2 regions of the Devosia sp. Z11_6 genome follow, and region 1 is predicted to be linked to the other one. Evidence: predicted binding sites of a transcription regulator. Region 1 holds the regulator's gene; the other holds the start of a gene.
What was found. The regulator PhoB, encoded in region 1, activates phosphate uptake and scavenging genes when phosphate is short. The targets are predictions, from matches to a motif close to TGTCATNNANCTGTCAT.
Positions count from the first base shown of each region.

Region 2: the regulator PhoB is predicted to act here: its motif matches at 1,009-1,025, upstream of AC3YMN_RS08345 (DUF2794 domain-containing protein).

Region 1 is NZ_JBYUNQ010000001.1:726,326-729,729, forward strand. It holds gene AC3YMN_RS03445 (GumC family protein) at 1-299, shown strand, start outside; gene AC3YMN_RS03450 (GNAT family N-acetyltransferase) at 306-1,496, opposite strand; gene phoB (phosphate regulon transcriptional regulator PhoB) at 1,602-2,303, opposite strand; gene phoU (phosphate signaling complex protein PhoU) at 2,398-3,105, opposite strand; gene pstB (phosphate ABC transporter ATP-binding protein PstB) at 3,134-3,404, opposite strand, start outside.
Region 2 is NZ_JBYUNQ010000002.1:642,890-646,293, forward strand. It holds gene AC3YMN_RS08340 (DUF1223 domain-containing protein) at 62-763, shown strand; gene AC3YMN_RS08345 (DUF2794 domain-containing protein) at 1,086-1,433, shown strand; gene AC3YMN_RS08350 (GNAT family N-acetyltransferase) at 1,515-2,012, opposite strand; gene AC3YMN_RS08355 (Bax inhibitor-1/YccA family protein) at 2,112-2,882, opposite strand; gene thpR (RNA 2',3'-cyclic phosphodiesterase) at 3,084-3,404, shown strand, end outside.

The DNA of each region.
Region 1 (3,404 bases):
AATCCGTCGGCGGGGAAGAGCGCGACAGCGTGGCCCTCGCGGCGCTGCAGCGCGATGCGGCGGCGCAACGTAGCGTCCTCGAGCGTTACCTGCAGCAGGCGGAAGCGGCGCGGGCCCAGGTAGACGGGGGCGCTGCATTCCCTGATATGCGCCTGGTGTCGCATCCGGTGGTGTTGAGTGCACCGGTTTCGCCCAAGACCGGGCTGGTGCTGCTGGCGGTGATGATCACGGCGGGAGCGCTGGTGTTGACCTATCTGATCGTCACGAGCCTTGTGGCCCGTCGTCCGGCTGCAGGATAGGATCGATCAGTCGGGTTTTGACTGGCGCCACTGGCGCAGCTGCTTGGCAAAGCTCCAAAGCTTGTCGTTCTGCTTGATGTGCCGCTTAAGCGCGCGCTTGCCATTAAGGAGGGCGGCGGCGGCAGTGCCCTTAGCGCTTAGCGCAATCGCCGCGTCGTTGATCGGCGTCTTCTGGGTCCAGGAGGTTTTGTAGGCGAAATCGCCCACGCCCATATCGATGCTGCTGATCCCCGCGGCGATAAGATCTTCCACCAGCAGGAACATCAGGAGGCCCACAAGGCTGTATTTGGAGGCCGGCCCGTCCGTGTTGGAGTTGATGTATTGCGAATAATGGCAGGGGGAATAGGTGCCTACCGCCGTCGCCACGATTTCTTCGCCGACATAAAGCGCATGGAGCGCTACGGCCGGCTTGTCCTCGCTGGCGCCGGCAATGGCCCCATCCCGGAACAAGGCGCGGAAGTGAGGCTCGGCAAAGACATTTGGCACGCCCATTTGCCGGAATCGCACGGAGCGATGCTCAAGGAAGGCCGCATGGACTTGGTCGATGTGCTCGAGCGTTGTGGCGCGGCGCAAGGTGACGGGACCTAGCGTTTCTTCGAGCCGGCGACGCCCGCGCAGGATATCGACCCGCCGCTTTTTGGGGAGCGTTTCGAGCATGGTGGGCGCAATGTCCGCATAATAGAAATGGTCCGGCGAAGGCTGATGGGGAAAGCTCAGCAGGGGATTGTCGATGCCTCGCCATTGGGGAGGCAGGTGCTCGAAGCTCAGCACATCGACGCCGGCCTCGTCTCGCAACTGGGCAAAGGCCCGGTTCAGCAGGAGTCGGGTAAGAAGCGCCGCAGCATCGCGCCGAACAGGCATCCAGTCGCTGTTGCCAAAGGAGGAGCCGGGAATGGCCGCAAAGGTGCAGCCGGCCTTGCGGTGAAGATGCAAGGGAAGCAGGGCGGCGGGGCTGCCATCGAATTCGATCTGTAGGGTGACGAAGTCCGCATCTTCGAGCTGCTGGGAGCGGGCAATCTCGGCAATCCAGTCGAAGCGCTGGTAGGGCGTGAAGATCGCCTCGCGCTCAAGAGCGCGCCACGCCGGCTCGGCAGCGGCGAGGCCGCGCTGCAGGGTGATTCGGCCGCCGGAGGTCGTGGACCCCGGAGCCGGCTGGTTGGCAAGCTCGTCGATCAGGCGTTGATCCGTGGTGGTCATGCACTGCCCCGCCGTTCCCTCAAGAAAACAGCGTTAGCAGCCGGCTTTTAACAAACCGCTTGAGCAGATCGTTACAAAATCATCAACAGGCGAGAGCAGGATCGCTCAGGCGGGCTGGGCGAAACGCTCGTCAAAGGCATAACCAGCGCCCCGCACGGTGCGGATCGGATCGGCATCGCGGCCCCGGTTGATCGCGCGGCGCAGGCGGCCGATGTGCACATCAACGGTGCGTTCATCGACATAAACCTCGTTGCCCCAAACGCCGTCGAGCAACTGCTCGCGCGAATAAACCCGGCCGGGATGGCGCATCAAATATTCCAGCAGGCGGTATTCAGTAGGGCCAAGATGGACGTCGCGGCTGCCGCGCCGCACCCGGTGCGTGGTGCGATCGAGTTCCAGATCACCCAGCTTGAGCGAGGCGGTGACGAGATTTGGGCTGGCGCGGCGCAGCAGCGCCCGCACCCGGGCAACCAGTTCAGGCACCGAGAAGGGCTTGACCATGTAGTCATCGGCACCGGTCGCCAAACCCCGGATGCGCTCTTCTTCCTCGCCACGGGCGGTCAGCATGATGATGGGGATCAATGCGGTTTCCTGGCGGGCACGGAGGCGCCGGCACAACTCGATGCCGGAAATTTCAGGCAGCATCCAATCGAGCAGGATCAGATCGGGAACCTTGTCCTTGATATGCTCGAGCGCATCATTGCCGGTTTCGGCCGTGAGCACCGCAAAGCCTTCGGCTTCGAGATTGTAGCGCAGGAGGATCGAGAGGTCTTCTTCGTCTTCGACAACAAGAATTGTGGCTGGCATGGGTTACCCTCCAGTCGGGCTCAGCGACCCGATTGTTCAACTGCGCACTCCCTCCCACAGGGCAGGGTGGCGCCAAAATAAACCTTGGTGCGTGCTATGCTTTGATTTGCGTGCGGTGCAGTTCCTGAACGTCGCCCGTAAGCTGCCGGCCGGTTTGCAGGTAGTAGGCCCGTTCGGCAATGTTGGTGGCGTGATCGCCGATCCGCTCCAGGCTTTTGGCGCAGAACAGGAGATGGGTGCAGGTGGTAATGTTGCGCGGGTCTTCCATCATATAGGTCAGGAGTTCGCGGAAGAGCGATGTGTGCATGGCATCGACCTCGTCGTCGCGATTGCAAACCTCGATGGCAGCGGCAGCGTCGCGGTTCGAATAGGCATCGAGTGCGTTCTTGATCTGGCCCAGCACCAGCGCCGTCATGTTCTTGACGCCGTTATAGAAGGTGGGCTGTAGGTTCATGCCTTCGAGTTTGAGCGAGCGGCGGGCCAGTTGCTTGGCCATGTCGCCGACGCGCTCCAGGTCCTGGGCGACGTGGATCGCGGTGATGATGGCACGCAGGTCCGAAGCCATGGGCTGGCGCCGGGCGATCATTGACACCGCCATGTCGTCGATGCGGCGCTGCATGTCGTCGATGCGCTGGTCGGCGATGATGGTGAGGTCGGCCAGTTCGCGGTCAAGCTTGAGCAGCGACTTGGTGCCGTTCTCGATGGCGAGTTCCACCATGCCGCCCATTTCCGCGATGGCCTGGGCAAGCGCGACCAGTTCGTCGCTGTAGGACGTTACAATGTGGTCTTTAGTGGCGGGCATGGCGTTTCCTCCGTTGGTGCCGGGCAAATCAGCCGATGCGGCCCATGATATAGTCTTGCGTCTGCTTGTGGACCGGGTTGGTGAAGATGTCTTCGGTCACCCCTTCCTCGATCAGCTTGCCCAGGTGGAAGAACGCGGTTTTCTGGGACACACGCGCTGCCTGTTGCATGGAGTGGGTGACGATCACGATGGTGTAGTTCTCGCGCAACTCATCGATCAGTTCTTCGATGATGGCGGTGGCGATCGGATCAAGGGCTGAGCAGGGCTCGTCCATGAGGATGACTTCGGGGCCGACGGCG
Region 2 (3,404 bases), on a different contig from region 1:
CCAATCTGTGGCTTACAACTTGGGGATGGTTCCTCCTTGCACCCCCGCCGTAATCATGGCGATGATCGCACTTCTGGCCATGGCCCCCTCTAGCCAGGCCGAAAGCCTGCGCGAGCGGCCCAAGGCTGTGGTAGAATTGTTCACCAGCCAGGGCTGCTCGTCCTGCCCGCCGGCCGATGCGCTGCTGTCGAGCCTGGGCAAGGACGACGATGTCATCGCCCTCGCTTTCCACGTCGACTATTGGGATTATGTGGGCTGGAAGGACACGTTTGGCGATCCCGCCAATTCCGACCGCCAGCGCGCCTATGCCAAGAGCTGGGGCACACCGCGCATCTACACGCCCCAGATGGTGGTCAACGGCAAGCAGGACGTGGTGGGATCGCGCCGCGCCGAAGTGCATAGCGCCATTCGTTCGGCCAGCCTGACCCTGCCGGTGGATATCGAAAGCGATGCCGGCATGCTCGAGGTCGAGATCGGCCCTCGTGCCGGAACCGCCGATGCGGTGGTTTGGCTCGTCACCTATCTGCGCCAGGCGCAGGTGCAGATCGAGCGCGGCGAAAACGCCGGCAAGGCGATGAGCTATACCCAGGTGGTCACCGGTCGGCACATGCTGGGCATGTGGGAGGGCGAGGCGGGGGCTCGGTTCAAGCTGCCATTGGCCGAACTTGCCGCCGAAGCGGGCGACGGCATCGCCGTGATCGTGCAGGAAGACCGCAATGGGCTGCCTGGAGCCATTCTGGGCGCTGCGTCCTACGAACGCTGACCCTCAAAACAAATCTCCCGCCGCTGGAAACCAGGGACGGGAGAAGTTGACTGCTCTTTGGAGGAACTGGTGGCGGCGTTCTTCGGGGGGCTCGGTCGGCCAGCCACCAGCCTTGGGGCAACGATGACACTGTCGCGGTGCAATGGGGCAGCCAAAGGGAAGCAGTGTGGCCTAAATGGGGTATTTTGGCCTAGGGCGATGGCGGTGCCGTGAAGCGCTTGCATCGCCGGTCGAATGCCGCGATCATGACGGTTCTGCAACAAGGAGTGCGAGGCCAAGCGTGCAAGCGCGTGTTCCAAACAGCAAGCCGGTGAAGCTCGAATTGGTGCATCAGGCCGAGGCGCCGCCCAGTCCGCAGCCCAGCAAGGTCCCCGCCATTGTTGCCTTTGACCGCAAGGAACTGGCGCTGATCCTGTCGGTTTATGGCCGCAAGGTCGCTCAGGGCGAGTGGCGAGATTACGCTATGGACTTCCTGCGCGAGCGGGCAGTGTTTTCGGTATATGCCCGCGTGTCCGAGCGCCCGCTTTACCTGATCGAGAAAACCCCCCGCCTGCGCAATCGCCAGGGGCAATATGCCGTCACCAACCAGCAGGGCCGCATCCTCAAGCGCGGCCACGAACTGGCGCAGGTGCTCCGCGTGCTCGATCCGCAACTGGCGGTGGTGGGTTAACCGCCAGTTGCCGGTTTGGCGGACTGCAGCCCGCGCCTGAGCGGATGTTGCTCAGGCTCATCGGTTCAACAAGCTGCTCGATCAAAGCGCCAGTTGCAGGTGCACGATGTCGTGCCAGCGGTCGAATTTGAGGCCAACCGCTTCGTAATAGCCGACGCGGCGGAAGCCAAATCTCTCGTGGATGCCGACCGAGTTGGCCGTATCGGCGGTGATCACCGCCAGCATCTGCTTGAAGCCAAAGGCCCGCGACTGCGCCAAAAGCTCGCTCAGCATTGCCTTGCCGATGCCGCGCCCGGTTTCGGCAGGGTCTAGGTAAAGCGAATCCTCGCAGGTGAAGCGATAGGCGGCGCGGGGCCGATAAAAGCTGGCATAGGCATAGCCGATGGGCTTGCCCGCGCGCTCGGCGATGATCACCGGATGACCCAAGCGCAAGAGGCCCGCATATTTCTCGGCGATGGCCGTTTCGTCGGGCGCTTCGGTATCAAAGGTAATGGCGGTGTGATCGACATAATGTCGGTAGATGCGGGTGATCGCGGGCACATCGGACCACTCGAACGGGCGCAGGCGGAAGTCGGACACGATACGTCAACTCGACAAAGCAAAGGGACCGCAGCCTTTATGACTGCGGTCCCCAAACAGTGTCCATCGAAATCCGCGGCGGGTGGCCGCGGGTCGGGATTATTCGCGGTTGCCGAACAGGCGGAGCAGCATCATGAACAGGTTGATGAAGTCCAGATACAGCGACAGTGCACCCATGATGGCGTTCTTGGCCAGCGTGTCGGCACCATGGTGCTCGGCATAGCTTTCCTTGATCTTCTGGGTGTCATAGGCGGTCAGGCCCACAAAGATCAGCACGCCGACAGCGGAGATGATGAACTCCATCATGCTCGACTGCATGAAGATGTTGACGATCGAGGCGATGATCAGGCCGATCAGGCCCATCATCAGGAACGAGCCCATCGCCGTCAGGTCACGCTTGGTGGTGTAGCCATAAAGGCTCATCGTGCCAAAGGTGGCCGCGGTGATGAAGAAAACCTTGGCGATCGAAGCGTCGGTGTAAACCAGGAAGATCGAGCTCATCGACAGGCCCATGATCGCCGAGAAGGCCCAGAAAGTGGCCTGGGCGGCGGGCACGGAGAGCTTGTTGATGCCAAAGCTCAGCACCATCACGAAGGCGAGGGGCGCGAGCATCACGACCCACTGCAGCGGGCTGGCATAAAGCAGGTAACCCCACTGGGTCACATACTGGCCATTGGCCAGTTGGGCCACGGCGGCATCTGGATTGGTGGTGATGGCAGCGGCGGCAGCAAACCAGGCCGCAAGGCCAGTTACCACCAGGCCAATGCCCATGTAATTGTAGACGCGCAGCATGTAACTGCGCAGGCCCTCGTCGATGGCTAAGGCCGAGCCGGCCCGCGCATTCAGGGTCTGACGGTCATATTCAGCCATATGCACTATCCTTTCACTGACGGATAAGGCGGTTTCCTCCCGCCGAGGGCGTTGTTGGGCGCCACTTGATCGGTAATATGGATGGGGGAGAAGTCCTTTACAACCCTGTTCGCCCAGCCGCGACGATTCGACTGCCCCTCTCAGGCAGTTATGCTAGGCTGGCTGCGATTGTCTTGCCTGCCCGCGGGCAAAGGAGGCCTCATGCCCCGGCTGTTTACTGGCCTTGAAGTTCCCGGCGATATCGCCTTTGCCCTGTCGCTCAAGCGCGGCGGCCTCAGCGGCGCGCGCTGGATCGATGCCGAGAATTACCACATCACCCTGCGCTTCATCGGTGATGTGGATCACGGCACCGCCAATGAAGTCGCCGACAGCCTCGACCGGCTCAGCCAGTCTCTGAGTTTTCCGGTGCGGCTGACCCATCTGGGTGCCTTTGGCGGGGCCAAGCCGCGCGCGCTTTATGCCGCAGTTGAGCCCAGCGAGGCGCTCAGCCGCCTGCAGGCGGCCCAGGAGCGGGTGCTGCAG